One region of the uncultured Frigoribacterium sp. genome, then DNA from elsewhere that is predicted to be linked to it. Evidence: predicted binding sites of a transcription regulator. Region 1 holds the regulator's gene; the other holds the start of a gene.

Region 1 (12,355 bases):
CGTCCGCCGACCCGTCGGCCACGGCGGCCGCGGGGGCCTCGGCGCCGACGGCGTCGGGGGAGGCCGTTACGCTGGGACCCGGGCGCCCGAGGCGTCCTCGACCGAGGAGGACCGTGGCCGCGAGAACCACCGGCAAGACGACGAAGAAGGCGAGCGTCGCCGTCGACCAGGTCCCCTGGCACGCGATCCGCCCGGCGCCCGTCGTCCTCGTCAGCGGGCCTGAGCAGTTCCTCGCCGAGCGTGCCGTCCGGCAGCTCCGCGACCAGCTCGTCGCGGAGGACCCGAGCCTCGAGGTCCACGACCTCGAGGCCGACCATTACCAGCCCGGTGAGCTCATCACGCTCGCGAGCCCGTCCCTGTTCGCCGAGCCGCGCCTCCTGCGCGTGGTGTCGGTCGAGAAGTGCACCGACGCGTTCCTCGCCGAGACGCTCCGCTACCTCGAGTCGCCAGCCGACGACACCTACCTCGTGCTGCGGCACGGCGGGGGCGTGCGCGGCAAGAAGCTGCTCGACACGATCCGAGCGGGCGTCGGCGGCGGCGTCGAGGTCGTCTGCGCCGAGCTCAAGAAGGACACGGAGAAGCACGACTTCGCCGCGGGCGAGTTCCGGTCGGCGCGTCGACGCGTGTCGAGTGGCGCACTCCGCGCGCTCGTGACGGCCTTCTCCGACGACCTGGCCGAGCTCGCCAGCGCATGCCAGCAGCTGATCTCCGACGCGGCGGACGAGATCACGGAGGCGACGGTCGAGAAGTACTACGCCGGCAGGGTCGAGACGAACGCCTTCAAGGTCGCGGACGCGGCCATCGCGGGGCGCCAGGGCGAGGCGCTCGTGCTGCTGCGGCACGCCCTGTCGTCGGGTGCCGACCCGGTCCCCGTCGTGGCGGCCTTCGCGATGAAGATCCGCACCATGGCGAAGGTGCAGGGCGTCTACGGCCCGTCCGGCCAGCTCGCGTCGCGTCTCGGCATGGCGCCGTGGCAGGTCGAGCGTGCCCAGCGCGACGTCCGTGGCTGGAGCGAGGACGGCCTGGGCCGGTGCATCGAGCTGCTCGCCGAGACCGATGCCGCGGTCAAGGGCGCCCAGCGCGACGCGATCTACGCGCTCGAGCGGATGGTCACGACCGTGGCGACGCGGGGTGCCGTCGGGCGCTGACCGGCTGCCTGGCTCGCGGGTCCGTCATCCTGACGCCCCGGGGAACGTGAAGGGCCCCGTCTCGGTCGAGACGGGGCCCTTCGCAGCGAGCGCGATGCGCTCAGGGAGTCAGGCTCAGAGAGCGCCGACCTGCTTGGCGATCGACGACTTGCGGTTCGCGGCCTGGTTCTTGTGGATGACGCCCTTGCTGGCGGCCTTGTCGAGCTTCTTCGAGGCGAGGGCCAGCGACGCGGTCGCCTTGTCCTTGTCGCCGGCGACGATGGCCTCGCGCGCGGCGCGGACGGCGGTCTTCAGCTCGCTCTTGACGGCCTTGTTGCGGTCCTGGGCCTTCTTGTTGGTGCCGATGCGCTTGATCTGCGACTTGATGTTCGCCACGTTCGCTACTTCCTGTTTCGTGTGTCGTATGACTGGGCTGTCGGCACCAGGATGCGGCGCCGTGCCCGGGGGACGGTTCTGTGAGGTGGTGCTGCGAGCCGACCGGGAGGAGACGCGCTCTCCCCGGGCTGCCGCCGGTGGTGCCACCGGAGCGGCTCTCGGCTGCGTTCGCGATCCGTCACGTCAGACGTTCCGCGCAAGCCAACAGGCAACGTTACCAGCACGTCGCCCGACTCTCAATGATAGAGCGTCCCCGACGGGCGGTGGTGACCCGGCGGGAGGGCGTGTCGCCCGTAGTACGGTGCCGTCATGCCGTCGCTCGCCCCGTACATCGCGTCCGTCCCCGCCTCCGGGATCCGCCGGGTCTTCGAGCTCGCTGCCGGCCTGGACGACGTCGCGATGCTGGCCATCGGCGAGCCCGACGTGCCCGTGCCGCACCACGTCGGCGACGCGGCCCGCCGCGCCTGGTCGGAGGACCGCACGGGCTACACGCCGAACGGCGGCATCGCGCCCCTCCGCGAGGCCCTCGTGGCCAAGCTGGCGCGCGAGAACGACCTGCGCGTCGACGCGGAACAGGTCTGGGTCACGGTCGGGGCCACCCAGGCGCTCTACCAGGCCATGGGTCTCGTCCTCGCGTCGGGCGACGAGGTGCTCGTGCCCGACCCCGGCTACACGACGTTCTCGATGAACGCCCACATGCTCGACGCCGTCCCCGTGCCGTACGCGCTCTCGCCCGGCGACGGCTTCCTGCCCGACCTCGATCAGCTGGAGGCGGCCGTCACGGACCGCACGCGAGCCGTCGTCGTCAACTCGCCGTCCAACCCCCTCGGGGTCGTCTGGCCGCGTGAGGTGCTGCAGGGGCTGCTCGACCTGGCTGCTCGCCACGACCTCTGGGTGATCAGCGACGAGGTCTACGAGTACTTCACCTACGGGACGCCGCACGTGAGCATCGCCTCCCTCGACACCGACGACCGCGTCTTCACCGCGTTCTCGCTGAGCAAGACGTACGCCATGACCGGCGTTCGCGTCGGCTACCTGGTGACGCCACGCGGTCTCGCGCCGACGATGCGCACGGTCCAGGAGGCGATGATCAGCTGCGTCGCCGAGCCCGACCAGCACGCGGCCCTCGCCGCCGTCACCGGCGACCACGGGCCCGTGTCCGAGGCCCGCGAGCACTACCGCCGGAACCTCGAGCTCGCCACGGCCCTGCTCGCCGAGCGCGGCATCGCCCACCTCGACCCGCAGGGCGCCTTCTACCTCTGGATCGACGTGAGCCACGCGTCGCGGGGCGACGTCGCCGGCTGGGCCGAGCGCTTCCTGCTCGAGCAGCGGGTCGCCGTCGCCCCCGGCAGCGCCTTCGGCCGGTCCGGCGAGGGCTGGATCCGCATCTGCCTGGCCGCGGCTCCCGACGTGATCGAGCGCGGGCTCCGAGCCCTCCCCGCACCCGGCGCCTGACGGGGACGCCCCCGCATCGATCCGGGGGTCTGCCCCCTTCAGGCGGGCTGCGCCTCCTTCGTAGGCTCGAGGCATGACGAACACCGCACCGACCACCCCGCCCGTCGCCGCGCACACCGTGGCCCCCGCCGCTCCCGGCGCCCCCGCGGCGACCGGCGGCCTGCACTCGCCGCTGAGCCTCACGAGCCTCGTGCTCGGGATCGCGTCGGTGGCGCTGAGCTTCACCTTCGTCGTGCCGATCGTGGGCGTCGTCCTCGGCGTCCTCGGTCGCCGACGCGAGCCCGAGGGCCGCACGATGGCGCTCATCGGCATCATCTCGTCGGGGGTGATGCTGCTCGGCAGCGTCGTCCTCCTCGTGGTGGGCCTGCTCGCCGCGGTGCCGATCGGCCTGCTCGGCCTGTTCCAGTACCTCAGCTGACGCCTGCTCGTCCGCTGGCGCCTGCCCCTCAGCTGACGCCTGCTCGTCAGCTGGCGCCTGCCCCGTGTGGCCGCGCCTCGCGTCGGCAACTCCTGACGGGTGCGCCGAGAGCCGCCGGCAGCGCCGTCACGGCGACGGCGCCGCGCATGCAGCAGGAGTTGCCGACACGGTTCCCGAGCGCGACGTGGGAGAATCGAGGCGACAACCGCCCGCCACCCCCTGAGGACCGTGTGAGCCCCCTAGCAACCCGTGCACTCGAGCCGGCGAAGACCGCGCCCGAGCACATCCGCAACTTCTGCATCATCGCGCACATCGACCACGGCAAGTCGACCCTCGCCGATCGCATGCTGGGCATCACCGGCGTCGTCGAAGACCGGGCGATGCGCGCCCAGTACCTCGACCGCATGGACATCGAGCGCGAGCGCGGCATCACGATCAAGAGCCAGGCCGTGCGCATGCCCTGGGAGCGCGACGGCCAGACCTTCGCCCTCAACATGATCGACACGCCCGGCCACGTCGACTTCAGCTACGAGGTCAGCCGGTCGCTCGCCGCGTGCGAGGGCGCCATCCTCCTCGTCGACGCGGCGCAGGGCATCGAGGCCCAGACGCTGGCGAACCTCTACCTGGCGCTCGAGAACGACCTCGAGATCATCCCGGTCCTCAACAAGATCGACCTGCCGGCGGCCGACCCGGAGAAGTACGCGGCCGAGCTCGCGAGCCTCATCGGGGGCGACCCCGCCGACGTCCTGCGCGTCAGCGGCAAGACCGGCGTCGGCGTCACCGAGCTGCTCGACCGCGTCGTCGATCGCATCCCGTCGCCCACCGGCGACTTCGACGCCTCGCCGCGCGCGATGATCTTCGACTCCGTCTACGACAGCTACCGAGGCGTCGTGACGTACATCCGCATGATCGACGGCACCCTGCACCCGCGCGAGAAGGTGCAGATGATGTCGACGAAGTCGACGCACGAGATCCTCGAGATCGGTGTCTCCTCCCCGGAGCCGACGCCGAGCCAAGGCCTCTCGGTCGGCGAGGTCGGCTACCTGATCACGGGTGTGAAGGACGTGCGGCTCTCGAAGGTCGGCGACACCGTCACGACCTCTGCCAAGCCCGCCACGGAGGCGCTGGCCGGCTACGTCGAGCCTCTCCCGATGGTCTACTCGGGCCTGTACCCGATCGACGGCAGCGACTACCCCGACCTGCGCGAGGCCCTCGACAAGCTCAAGCTGTCCGACGCCGCCCTCGTCTACGAGCCCGAGACCAGCGTCGCGCTCGGCTTCGGCTTCCGCTGCGGGTTCCTCGGGCTGCTGCACCTCGAGATCATCACCGAACGTCTCGAGCGCGAGTTCGGCCTCGACCTCATCACGACCGCGCCGAGCGTCGTGTACGAGGTGACCACCGACGACAAGCAGACGGTGACCGTCACCAACCCGAGCGAGTTCCCCGGCGGCAAGATCGCCAGCGTGAGCGAGCCGATGGTCAAGGCGGCGATCCTCGCCCCGAAGGACTACGTCGGCGTCATCATGGAGCTCTGCCAGCAGCGCCGGGGCAACTTGCTCGGCATGGAGTACCTCGGCGAGGACCGCGTCGAGATCCGCTACGCGATGCCCCTCGGCGAGATCGTCTTCGACTTCTTCGACAGCCTCAAGTCGAAGACGGCCGGCTACGCGAGCCTCGACTACGAGCCCATCGGCGACCAGGAGGCCGACCTCGTCAAGGTCGACATCCTGCTCCAGGGCGAGCAGGTCGACGCGTTCAGCGCGATCGTCCACCGCGACAAGGCGTACGCGTACGGGGTCCTCATGACCGGCCGCCTCCGCGAGCTCATCCCGCGACAGCAGTTCGAGGTCCCGATCCAAGCGGCGATCGGCGCCCGGATCATCGCGCGCGAGAGCATCCGGGCCATGCGAAAGGACGTCCTCGCGAAGTGCTACGGCGGCGACATCAGCCGCAAGCGCAAGCTGCTCGAGAAGCAGAAGGAGGGCAAGAAGCGCATGAAGACCATCGGTCGCGTCGAGGTGCCCCAGGAGGCGTTCATCGCCGCCCTGAGCGGCGACACCGAGGCGAAGAAAGAGAAGAAGTAGCCGATGCGCCGGTCCACCCACGCCGAGACCCACACGACCTACGGCGAGGTCGGCGCGACACAGGCGCCCGACCTGATGCAGTACCCGCCGAAGGGCTTCCGCCCCGCCGAGTACCGCACGAGGGTCGGCCACGGCGACGCGCGCTTCGAGGCGGCGTGGATCGCCACGATGACCTGGAAGATCCAGGAGCGCAGCGGCATCGAGGTCCGCGTCGACTCGACGCCGCCGGTCGAGGAAGGCGGCTACCACCCCGTCACCTTCGATGACGACGGGGTCCCCGTCGACCCGGCGCACTGGGAGCAGGGCCGCGACGAGTCCCGCTTCGCTCCGGACGGCACGCCGTTCCTCACCGCCGGCACGACGGCGACCCTGTCGATCTCGGCCTACGGCCGCAGCGTGCAGGCGCCCGTCCGGGTCGTCTACGTCGTCGACGAGCCGAGGCGCAAGGGCTTCGCCTACGGCACCCTCGACGGCCACCCGGAGAGCGGCGAGGAGAGCTGGGTCGTCGACCAGACCGACGACGGCTCCGTCTGGCTCTCGATCCGTTCGTTCTCCCGCCCGAGCACCTGGCGCTGGAAGCTCGTCGAGCCCTTCATGCGACGTCAGCAGGCGATGTACACGCGTCGTTACCTGCGTGCCCTGATCCTCAGCGAGCCCGACGTCCCCGCCGAGGCGGACGTCGACCTCGAGGCCGCCGCCGAGGCCGCTCACGACGACGAGATCCGCGAGCCCGGCTCGCGCCGGTCGGGCGACTGACGGTGCCCGGAGCCCTTCCCCTCGGCGATCCCGCTCCCGTCGACGGCTCGCTGCCGGCCTCGGTCGTCGAGGGGGTCGCCGACCGCAACTTCGGCGTGTACCTGCACGTGCCCTTCTGCCGGGTCCGCTGCGGCTACTGCGACTTCAACACCTACACGGGCGACGAGCTGCGCGGCGCCCGGCGTGACGACTACGCGCAGGAGGCGGTGGACGAGGTGCGCCTCGCCGGTCGCGTCCTCGAGGGCGCCGGGCTGCCTCCCCGTCCGGTCTCGACCGTCTTCTTCGGCGGCGGCACGCCCACGATGCTGCCGCACTCCGACCTCGCCGCGATGCTCTCGTCGGTCGTCGACACCTGGGGGCTGGTCGACGGCGCCGAGGTGACGACGGAGGCGAACCCCGACTCGGTCGACGCCGAGTACCTGCTCGCCCTCGCGGCCGCCGGGTTCACGCGCGTCAGCTTCGGGATGCAGTCCGCGGTGCCGAGCGTGCTCGCGACCCTCGAGCGCACGCACGACCCCGAGCGCGTCCCGCTGGTGGTGCAGTGGGCACGCGACGCCGGGCTCGACGTCAGCCTCGACCTCATCTACGGCACCCCCGGCGAGACGCTCGACGACTGGTCCCGGTCGCTCGACGTCGCGCTCGAGCAGCAGCCCGACCACCTGTCGGCCTACTCGCTGATCGTCGAGGACGGCACGAAGCTCGCCCGGCAGATCCGCCGCGGCGAGGTGGCCCAGCCCGACGACGACACCGCGGCCGACATGTACGAGCTCGCCGACGACCGGCTCGCCGCGGCGGGCTACGGCTGGTACGAGGTCAGCAACTGGGCTCGCGACGAGCAGCACCGCTCGCGGCACAACCTGTCGTACTGGCAGGGCCACGACTGGTGGGGCGTCGGCCCGGGCGCGCACAGCCACGTCGGCGGCGTCCGCTGGTGGAACGTGAAGCACCCGGCCGCCTACGGCCAGCGCATGGCCGCGGGGGAGTCCCCGGGGGCCGGCCGCGAGACCCTCGACGCCGAGACGCGCCGGGTCGAGCGGGTGCTGCTCGCGGTCCGGATGCGCGAGGGGCTGCCCACGTCCGACCTCGATCCCGAGGGCCGCGCGGCCGTGGCGGGTCTGATCGCGGACGGCTGGGTCGAGGGCCGCGAGGCGCTGGCCGGTCGCGTCGTCCTCACGCGCACGGGGCGGCTCATGGCCGACGCGGTGGTCCGCCGGCTGCTCCCGGTCTGAGGGCCGACGCGACCCGAGTCGACGCCGGACGCGGTCGGGACGACGCGAGGCGCGCCTCCCGGCCGGGAGACGCGCCTCGACGAGCGTGCCGGCGGGCTACGCCTTGATGAACTCGATGCTCAACGGGTACTTGTAGTACTCGCCGCGGTTGGCGGCGAGGGCCGCGATGATCCCGAAGACGATCACGACGATCGCCGCGGCGAGCGTGATCAGCACGCCGATGCCGAGGAACGACGTGGCGCCTCCGATGACGTACGCGATGACCATCGTGATCTGGAAGTTCAGTGCGACGCGGCTGTGCTCGCGGACGAACGGGCCGCGGTCCTTGAGCACGAGGTAGCCGACCAGGGGCGCGACGAAGCTGAGCAGGATGCCGCCCACGTGGATCAGCGTGGCCCAGAGCTTCTCGTCCTCGGGGCGGAGGGGCTGCGGCGCCTGAGGCGCGCCGTAGCCGGGCTGCTGGCCGTAGCCGGGCTGACCGGGCTGCTGGCCGTAGCCGGGCTGGCCCTGACCGGGCTGCTGGCCCCAGCCGGAGCCCTGCGGGTCGTTCGGCTGGGAGGGAGGGGTGTCGGTCATCTGCTCACCTGTTCGTCGTCGTGGGCCCGACCGGGTCGAGGCGAACGGGCGCATCGCGGTGGTCGGTGCTGGCCGCCCGGCCGGACGAGGTGGTCCGGCGGGCGTCACGGCGAGCATAGGGCAGGAGGTACGGGTCGAGTAGGCCTCGCGGGCCGCGTGACGTAGGATTGGCAGTCTGGCAGGACGAGTGCCAGCGAGCTCGGGTCGTCGTCGTGACGCGCCCCGCCGCCGGCCGTGCGAGAGGGAGGTGCGTCGTGGTCTCGGAACGTGGTCTCGAGGTGCTGCGCGTCATCGTGCGCGACTATGTCGCGTCCCGCGAGCCCGTGGGCTCGAAGTCGATCGTCGAGCGTCACCACTTCGGCGTCTCGGCCGCCACGATCCGCAACGACATGGCGCTCCTCGAAGAAGAAGAGCTGATCGCGGCGCCGCACACCTCGTCGGGTCGGGTGCCGACCGACAAGGGCTACCGCCTCTTCGTCAACCACCTCGCCGACCTGCGTCCGCTGAGCAGCGCGCAGCGGCAGGCGATCGAGACGTTCCTCGGGGACTCGGCCGACCTCGACGAGGTCCTCGGCCGCACGGTCCGCCTCCTGTCCCAGCTGACGAACCAGGTGGCGCTGGTCCAGTACCCCTCGTTCTCGCGGGCGCGCGTGCGACACGTCGAGCTGGTCAGTCTGGCCGAGCGGCGCGTCATGACCGTGCTCATCACCGACACGGGCCAGGTCGAGCAGCGGCTCGTCGAGCTGCCCGTCGTCGTCGACGACGAGTTCCTCGCCGAGCTCCGGCGTGCGCTCAACGGGGCGGTGGGCGGCACCGAGCTGAGCGCGGCCGCCGCGCTGCTCGGCGACCTGCACGAGGGCTTCCGCCCGGAGCAGGCCGTCGTGGTCGGCGTCGTCGTCGCCAGCCTGGTCGAGCAGCTCGCCGCCGGGCGTCAGGAACGCCTCGTGATGGCCGGCGCGGCCAACCTCGTGCGCACCGGCGACGACTTCAGCGGCGACCTCTACCCCGTCCTCGAGGCGATCGAGCAGCAGGTGGCCCTGCTGCGTCTCTTCGGCGAGATGCAGCTCGACGCGGTCGACGTCGCCGCGAGCATCGGGCGGGAGAACGCCTCCTTCGGCCTCTCCCAGGCGTCCGTGCTCGCGAGCGGGTACACCTCGACGGGCAGCGAGGTCGCGCGCCTCGGCGTGCTCGGCCCGATGCGCATGGACTACTCGACCAACATGGCCGCCGTGCGTGCGGTGGCCCGCTACCTGTCGTCGCTGCTCTCCGAGCGCTGACGACCCGCACCTCCCCGGCCCTGCGCGACCGCGCCGTGCCCCCTGACCAGCCCCCACGAGACCACCCCCAGACACCAGAGGCAGACGAGAACAAGTGGCAGATCATTACGACGTGCTCGGAGTCGACCGGTCGGCGACGCCCGACGAGATCAAGAAGGCGTACCGCAGGCTCGCGCGCGAGCTGCACCCGGACGTCAATCCCAGCCCCGAGGCCTCCGAGCGCTTCAAGGACGTCACGCACGCCTACGACGTGCTGAGCGACCCGCAGCAGCGCGAGCGCTACGACCTCGGCCCGCAGGCCGGGTTCGGCGGCGGGGGCGGCGGCGCGGCGGGCTTCGGCGACATCTTCGACGCGTTCTTCGGAGGCGGCGGAGGCGGCGGCCAGCGACAGGGCCCGCGGTCGCGTCGCGAGCGCGGCCAGGACGCCCTGCTGCGCCTCGAGGTCGACCTCGAGGAGATCGTCTTCGGCACGACACGCGACATCGAGGTCGACACGGCCGTGCTCTGCGAGACCTGCAACGGGTCGTGCTGCGCGCCCGGCACCTTGCCCCAGACCTGCGACATCTGCCACGGCTCCGGCCAGATCCAGCGGACCGTCCGGTCGCTGCTCGGCAACGTCATGACGTCGAGCCCCTGCGGCACCTGCCGCGGCTACGGCACGGTCATCCCGAACCCGTGCCCCACCTGCCAGGGCCAGGGCCGGGTCCGCGCACGGCGCACCATCCCCATCGACATCCCGGCGGGCGTCGACACGGGCATCCGGCTGCAGCTGCCCAGCCAGGGCGAGGTCGGTCAGGCCGGCGGGCCCAACGGCGACCTCTACCTCGAGGTCAAGGTGCGCCACCACGACATCTACAGCCGCGACGGCGACGACCTGCTCGCGACGCTCGAGGTGCAGATGGCCGACGCCATCCTGGGCACCGAGACGACCCTGCACGCCCTCGACGGCGAGGTCGAGATCGAGCTCAAGGCCGGCACCCAGAGCGCCGACGTCATCACGATCCGTGACCGGGGCATCACGAAGCTCCGGGGCACCGGGCGGGGCGACCTGAAGATCGGCATCCAGGTCGTGACGCCGACCAAGCTCAGCCACAAGGAGCGAGAGCTCATCGAGAAGTTCGCCGCCGGACGCCGCTCGGCGGCGCCAGAGCTCTCCCAGTTCCAGCAGGGCCTGTTCGGCAAGCTCCGCGACCGGTTCCTGCACTTCTGATCGTGGCCCACTTCTACCTGGTCGACGACCTGACGGACGCGTCCGTCGGGAGCGCCGTCGTGGTCGAGGGGCAGGAGGCGCGGCACGCGGTCACGGTCAGCCGGGTCCGTGTCGGCGAGTCGCTCGCGCTCGGCGACGGGCGGGGCACGTCGGTGCGCGGCGAGGTCGTCGAGGCGACGGATTCGCGGCTGACGGTGGTCGCCGCCGAGGTGACGCGGGTCGAGCGACCGGGGACCCGGCTCGTGCTCGTCCAGGCGCTGGCCAAGGGCGACCGCGACGAGCTCGCCGTCCAGGCCGCGACCGAGCTGGGCGTCGACGAGGTCGTGCCGTGGTCCGCCGCCCGCAGCGTCTCGCGCTGGGAGGGCGCCAAGGTGGCCAAGGGCACCGCTCGGTGGCGCTCCATCACGCGGGAGGCGACGAAGCAGGCGATCAGGCCCTGGGCTCCGGTGGTCTCCGAGCTGTCGACGACGAAGCAGGTCGCGGCACGGGCCGCGGACGACACGGCGCTCGTCCTCGTGCTCGAGCCGAGCGCCGTGCGGGCCCTGTCCGACGTCGTCGTCGAGGGCGGGGGAGGCGCGCCGGCGTCGGTCCTGGTGGTGGTCGGCCCCGAGGGCGGCATCTCGCCCTCGGAGCTCGAGCTGCTCGAGAGCGCGGGTGCCGTCCCGGTGCGGCTGGGCGACGCCGTGCTCCGCACCTCGACGGCGGGGCCCGCCGCCCTCGCGGTCCTGAGCGTGCGGCTGGGACGCTGGTAGGCGTCGGGCCGTCGGCGGGGGCCCTGTCGCCGTGCCGGCGGTGAGGGCCGTGCCGCCGGTGGGGGCCGTGACGGCGGCCGCGACTACCATGGGACACATGTCCGAGCCAGAGCCAGCACCGACCGAGGCGTCGGTCTTCAGCCGCATCATCTCGCGCGAGATCCCCGCCGACGTGGTCTTCGAGGACGACGCGGTGATCGCCTTCCGCGACATCGCGCCGCAGGCGCCGTTCCACGTGCTCGTCGTGCCCAAGACCTCGCGTCACCGCGACGTCGTCGAGCTCGCGGCCGCCGACCCGGCCCTGCTCGCCCACGTCGTGTCGACGGCCTCGGCGCTCGCCTCCGATCCGGACCTCCTCGGCGACGAGGTCGTGGCGGCCTCGGGCGGCACGGGCGAGTTCCGACTGATCTTCAACACCGGCGCCTCCGCCGGCCAGACCGTGTTCCACGTGCACGCCCATGTGCTCGCGGGCCCCCTCGAGGAAGGCTCCCTTGCCCACTAGCGAGACCCGCTCCACCGACCCTCAGCCCGCAGGCGAGGGCACCACGCGCGTCGATCTCACCGTCGACGGCGTCGCCATGGTCCAGCTGCTCGGTCCCCAGGACCGCCTGCTGCGCACCGTCGAGAAGCAGTACCCCGACGTGCGCGTGCTCGTGCGGGGCAACGAGGTCGCCCTCGAGGGCCCGACCGCGTCCGTCAGCCGCGCCCGGGTGCTCGTCGACGAGCTCGTCGGGCTCGTCCGCGGGGGCCACGACCTGGCGCCGGCCGAGGTCGAGACGTCCGCGAAGCTGCTCGACTCGGGAGCGGCGGCCCCCTCCGACGTCTTCGGCCAGCCCATCGTCTCGAGCCGCGGCAAGGCCGTGCGCGCGAAGACCCTCGGGCAGAAGCAGTACGTCGACGCCATCGACCAGCACACCATCACGTTCGGCATCGGCCCCGCAGGCACGGGCAAGACCTACCTGGCGATGGCGAAGGCCGTCCAGGCCCTGCAGCGCCGCGAGGTGCAGCGCATCATCCTCACGCGCCCCGCGGTCGAGGCGGGGGAGCGGCTCGGCTTCCTGCCCGGCACGCTGAC
Region 2 (4,975 bases), on a different contig from region 1:
CCCCCAGCAGCCCTACGGGGCGGCGTACTCGCCGTACGCCTCGGCGGGTGCCACGAAGCCCTCGAGCGTCCTCAGCATCCTGTCGCTCGTCGCGTCGATCGTGGGCTTCCTCGGGGTCATCGTCACCCTCGGCGTCGGCGTCGTGTTCTCGATCGCGGCGGTCGTGCTCGGCCACATCGCCGGTCGGCGTGAGCGGCAGTCGCGCAAGCTGTGGCTGCCGGGCCTCATCGTGGGCTACGCGGGCATCGCCCTCGCGGTCATCATCTGGATCGGGCTGATCGTCTTCTTCGCGAGCATGCCCGGCGGGTCGTCCGGCACCTTCGACGGCGGCTACGGGCAGTCCTGACCCCTGCCTCCTCGGACGGGTCCTGACCCGCGCCTCCTGGGGCAGGTCCTCAGAGGGGCAGGTCGTCCGGCAGGCGGGCCGTCAGGACGGTCGGCTGCCGGGACGGCCTGACGTCAGATGCGCTCGCAGAGCAGCGCCGTGTGGCGGCCGGCCACCCGGGTCAGCACCAGGGTCGCGGCGTGGGTGCCCTGCAGCGACAACCGCTTGCGGAACGCGGCAGGGTCGACGTCGACGCCGCGCTTCTTGATCTCGAGCCGACCGATGCCCCGGGTGCGCAGTTCGCGCTTGAGGGTCTTCTCGTCGAGCGGGAACGTCTCGACCACGCGGAACACCTGGGCGAACGGCGTCTCGACCGCCTCGTCGGAGGTGAGCCAGGCGATGTCGCGACTGAGCGTCCGCGCGCCGAGCCGCCGGGCGAGATCGCCGATCAGCCGGGCGCGGATGACGGCTCCGTCGGGCTCGTAGAGGTACTCCCCGAGCTCCCCGACCTCGACGTCGTCGGAGTCGGCGCGAGCGGTCAGCTCGGCCGTGCCGTGCGCGCCCACGACCAGCGCTGCCCTGCCCACGCCGGGGCGGGCGAGCGGCCCGAACCAGACGCCGACCTCGACCACCTCTCGGTCGACCGAGATCCACTGGCACTCGGCGTCGGCGGGCAGCAGCTCGCGGTCGACGCCGGGGCCGAGCTTGACCCCGGTGGGCAGGCGATCGGCCCAGCCGAACGCGACGTCGAGCGAGGGCGACCAGTCGGCCGGGTCGGCCAGGCGCCTCGTCGCGGCGTGGCCGGCCGTGCGGCGGGCCGGGTCGAGGAACACGCCCTCGACGTCGCCGACGTCCACCGTCGCGGCGTCGCCGTGCACGACGCGGGACGAAGCCCAGGGTGCGAGGTTGTAGGAGGCGACGGCCGCGGTGACCTCGTCGCGGTCGACCGCCAGCACGTCGAGCTCGAGGGCGGCCAGCGCGAGCGCGTCGCCGCCGATGCCGCAGCCGAGGTCGGCGACGCTGCCGAGCCCGGCGGCCCGGTAGCGGCCGGCGTGACGGGCGGCGACGGGGAGGCGCGTGGCCTGCTCGAGACCGGCCTCGGTGAACAGCATGCGGCTGGCGAAGTCGCCGAACTTCGCGACGGCCTTGGCCCGGAGCCGCGACTGGCTCAGCACGGCGGCGACCAGGGAAGGCGAGTGGCCCTGCCGGCGGAGCGCCGCGACGGCGCCGACGACGTCGTCGGACGCGCTCCAGGGGGGCAGCGAGTCGAGCAGTCGGAGCCCCTCGGGCGAGAGCACGTCGAGGAGCTCAGCAGTGTCCATGACACCAGTCTCGCCCATCGCCGACCGACTCTGGCACTCGGATTGACCGAGTGCCAGTTCGGCTCTACAGTTGTTCTGGCACTCGCACGTGGCAAGTGCCAGCCCACGTTCTACGAAGTTCCGAGAAAGCAGAGGTCAACCGTGTCGGTCTCCATCAAGCCGCTCGAAGATCGCATCGTCATCCAGCAGGTCGAAGCCGAGCAGACCACGGCTTCCGGCCTCGTGATCCCCGACACCGCCAAGGAGAAGCCCCAGGAGGGCGAGGTCGTGGCGGTCGGACCGGGTCGCATCGACGACAACGGCAACCGCGTGCCGCTCGACGTCGCCGTCGGCGACAAGGTCATCTACAGCAAGTACGGCGGCACCGAGGTCAAGTACGCCGGCGAGGACTACCTCGTCCTATCGGCGCGCGACGTCCTCGCCGTCATCGTCCGCTAGGCAGACGACGCACCTGCTCCACCCGGAGGCCCCCGCCCAGGCGGGGGCCTTCGTCGTCCCCGGCCGGGAACGGCAGCGGAGCGAGCCAGCGTGGCAGGAGTGGCCGTGTCCGACGACGGCGGCCCGCCCTAGAGTCGACCCGTGAACCGCAGAGCGCTCTCGTGACCCGCACCCGCACCTCCTCGTCGGGCGGCCTCGCCTACGCCGTCAGCGCGTACGGCCTCTGGGGCGTGCTGCCGGTGTTCTTCCTGCTCATGTCGCCCTCGGGGCCGTTCGAGATCGTCTCGTGGCGCATCCTGTTCTCCCTCGCCTTCTGCGTCGTGCTGCTCGCCGTCACCCGCGGGTTCCCGGCGTTCCTCGCGCTGCTGCGTCAAGGCCGGGTCGTGGGCACCATGGCGCTGGCGGGCGTGCTCATCGTCGTCAACTGGACGACCTTCATCGTCGCGACCCTGGCCGGGCACGTCGTCGAGGCGGCCCTCGGGTACTTCATCAACCCGATCGTCACGGTGCTGCTCGCGGTGCTGGTGCTGCGGGAGCGTCTCCGGCCGGTGCAGTGGATCGCGATCGGCCTGAGCGCCGTTGCCGTCGTCGTCATCACGGTGGGCACGGGCGGGGTGCCGTGGCCGTCGCTGATCATGGCCTTCTCGTTCGGGGCCTACGGGCTCGTCAAGAAGCAGATGGGCGGCAAGGTCGACGCCGTCAGCGGGCTGACCCTCGAGACGATGGCGGTCGCGCCGTTCGCGGCGGTCGCGCTCGTCGTGCTGGCCGTCACGGGCATCGGCGGGGGCGTCGTGTTCGGCTCCGTCAGCCTGGTGCACACGCTGACGGTGATCAGCTCGGGGATCGTCACGGCGGTGCCGCTGCTGCTCTTCGCCGCCGCCGCACGTCGGCTGCCGCTGGCGACCATCGGGCTGACGCAGTACCTCGCGCCCGTGCTGCAGTTCGTCGTCGGGGTCGTCCTGCTGCACGAGGAGATGCCGACGAGCCGGTGGATCGGGTTCGCCATCGTCTGGGTCGCGCTGATCGTGCTGACGACCGACATGGTCGTGACGAGCCGGCGGAGCCGTGCGCGAGGCCGCGAGGCCGACCGTGCGGCGGCACTGGCCCCCGACCCTGACGGCGGACGTGACGCCGGCCCCGGGGGCGACCGCTCGGCAGGTGCTGAGTCGATGTCACGAATTGCTAACGAAACGGCAGGGTGACCGGGAGAACACACGCAGGAAACATTCCGCCCCTAGTTTCTTCTCAATCGCGGGGACCGTCCACCTAGTGTCGGTCCGGCTGTACGCGCTTCATGAAAGGGACCACGGATGATCCGATCCACCAAAGGGCTGAGGGCCCTGGCGCTCGCAGGAGCCGCCTCCGTTCTGCTCGCAGCCTGTTCCACCACTTCTTCCTCGACCGACGACCCGTCGTCGTCCGCGTCGTCGACGACCAAGGCCGACCCCGCGGCCTCCTGCGAGGCGCCCAGCAGCCCCGGCCAGGACGCCCTCCGCATCGGCACGATCCTGCCGAACACGGGCACGCTCGCCTACCTGGCCCCGCCCGCCGAGGCCGGCGTCGGCCTCGCCGTCGAGGACATCAACGCCGCCGGCGGCGTGCTCGGCCAGGACGTCACGATCGACCCCGCGACCGACTCCGGCGACAGCAACGACCTCACCGTCTCGAGCGCCGCAGCGACGCAGCTGATCGACGCGAAGGTGCCGGTCGCGATCGGCGCCGAGTCGTCGAGCGTCACGCTCAACGTCATCGACCAGCTCACCGCCGCCTGCATCGTCGAGATCTCGCCCGCCAACACGGCGACCTCGCTCAGCGGCTACTCGTCGTACTACTTCCGCACCGCTCCGCCGGACTCGGTCCAGGGCAGCGCGCTCGGCACGCAGATCGTCAACGACGGCCGTGCCAACGTCGCGTTCCTCGTCTTCAACGACACCTACGGCACCGGCCTGCGCGACTCCGTCCAGGAGTCGATCGAGGCCTCGGGCGGCACCGTCGTCTACGGCGCGTCCGGCGAGGGCCAGGAGTTCCCCCCCGGCCAGACCACGTTCTCGTCCGAGGTGACGGCCGCGCTGGCCACGAACCCCGACGCGATCGTCATCCTCGCCTTCGACGAGACCAAGTCGATCGTCCCCGAGCTCATCTCGCAGGGCGCCGACATCAGCACGGTCTACATGTCGGACGGCAACACGGCCGACTACAGCGAGGACTTCGACCCGGGCACCCTGGCCGGCGCCCAGGGCACCATCCCCGGTGCGTTCCCGTCGACCGACCTGCAGTCTCGCTTCGCCGAGTTCTACCAGCGCACCGCGGGCTCGGCCCTGGCCGACTACTCGTACGCGCAGGAGTCCTACGACGCCGTCATCCTCGCCGCGCTCGCCGCGGTGAAGGGCGGCGGAACGGACTCCGGCACCATCCAGGCCAACATGGCGGCGGTGTCGGGTGCTGACGAGGGCACCGAGTGCAGCACGTTCGCGGACTGCGTCACGGCCATCGAGGCCGGCGACGACATCCACTACACGGGCCCCTCGGGCATCGGTGCGTTCGACGACAACAACGACCCGTCGAGCGCCTTCATCGGCATCTACAAGTTCGACGACAACAACGTCCCCGTCTACCAGACGGCGGTCGAGGGCCAGGTCGAGTAACACGGCCCCTGCCTGACGGAGAGGCCCCGGTGCTGCGGCACCGGGGCCTCTCTGCGTGCCCGGGGATGCTGCCCATGCTCAGGCGTCCGCCTCGGCACACAGGCCCGGTCTGCGCGCCCGTGGGACCCTGCGCGCCCAGGGGGACCCTGCGTGCCCGGGGGGACCCTGCGTGCCCCGGACGCGCCTCCTCGACGCTGCCCCGCTCCTCCCTCCGGGCTCACCCCCCCCCCCCGCCGCCCCGTGAT

The links. The regulator HrcA, encoded in region 1, represses chaperone genes, less so after heat shock. The targets are predictions, from matches to a motif close to TTNGCACTCGNNNNNNNCGAGTGCNAA.
Region 2: groES (co-chaperone GroES) is a predicted target of HrcA. The motif match lies at 1,678-1,704, and genes of this name have one in related genera.

The regions. Positions count from the first base shown of each region.
Region 1 covers NZ_CAUPYL010000018.1:14,425-26,779, reverse strand. The annotation lists gene holA (DNA polymerase III subunit delta) at 114-1,148, shown strand; gene rpsT (30S ribosomal protein S20) at 1,263-1,523, opposite strand; gene RWM17_RS03680 (aminotransferase class I/II-fold pyridoxal phosphate-dependent enzyme) at 1,833-2,978, shown strand; gene RWM17_RS03675 (DUF4190 domain-containing protein) at 3,052-3,396, shown strand; gene lepA (translation elongation factor 4) at 3,627-5,480, shown strand; gene RWM17_RS03665 (DUF1990 domain-containing protein) at 5,484-6,236, shown strand; gene hemW (radical SAM family heme chaperone HemW) at 6,239-7,465, shown strand; gene RWM17_RS03655 (DUF4870 domain-containing protein) at 7,562-8,041, opposite strand; gene hrcA (heat-inducible transcriptional repressor HrcA) at 8,296-9,318, shown strand; gene dnaJ (molecular chaperone DnaJ) at 9,413-10,528, shown strand; gene RWM17_RS03640 (16S rRNA (uracil(1498)-N(3))-methyltransferase) at 10,531-11,280, shown strand; gene RWM17_RS03635 (HIT domain-containing protein) at 11,378-11,782, shown strand; gene RWM17_RS03630 (PhoH family protein) at 11,772-12,355, shown strand, end outside.
Region 2 covers NZ_CAUPYL010000178.1:346-5,320, forward strand. The annotation lists partial or broken gene RWM17_RS11890 (hypothetical protein) at 1-346, shown strand, start outside; gene RWM17_RS11895 (THUMP-like domain-containing protein) at 460-1,647, opposite strand; gene groES (co-chaperone GroES) at 1,789-2,085, shown strand; gene rarD (EamA family transporter RarD) at 2,247-3,287, shown strand; gene RWM17_RS11910 (ABC transporter substrate-binding protein) at 3,396-4,730, shown strand.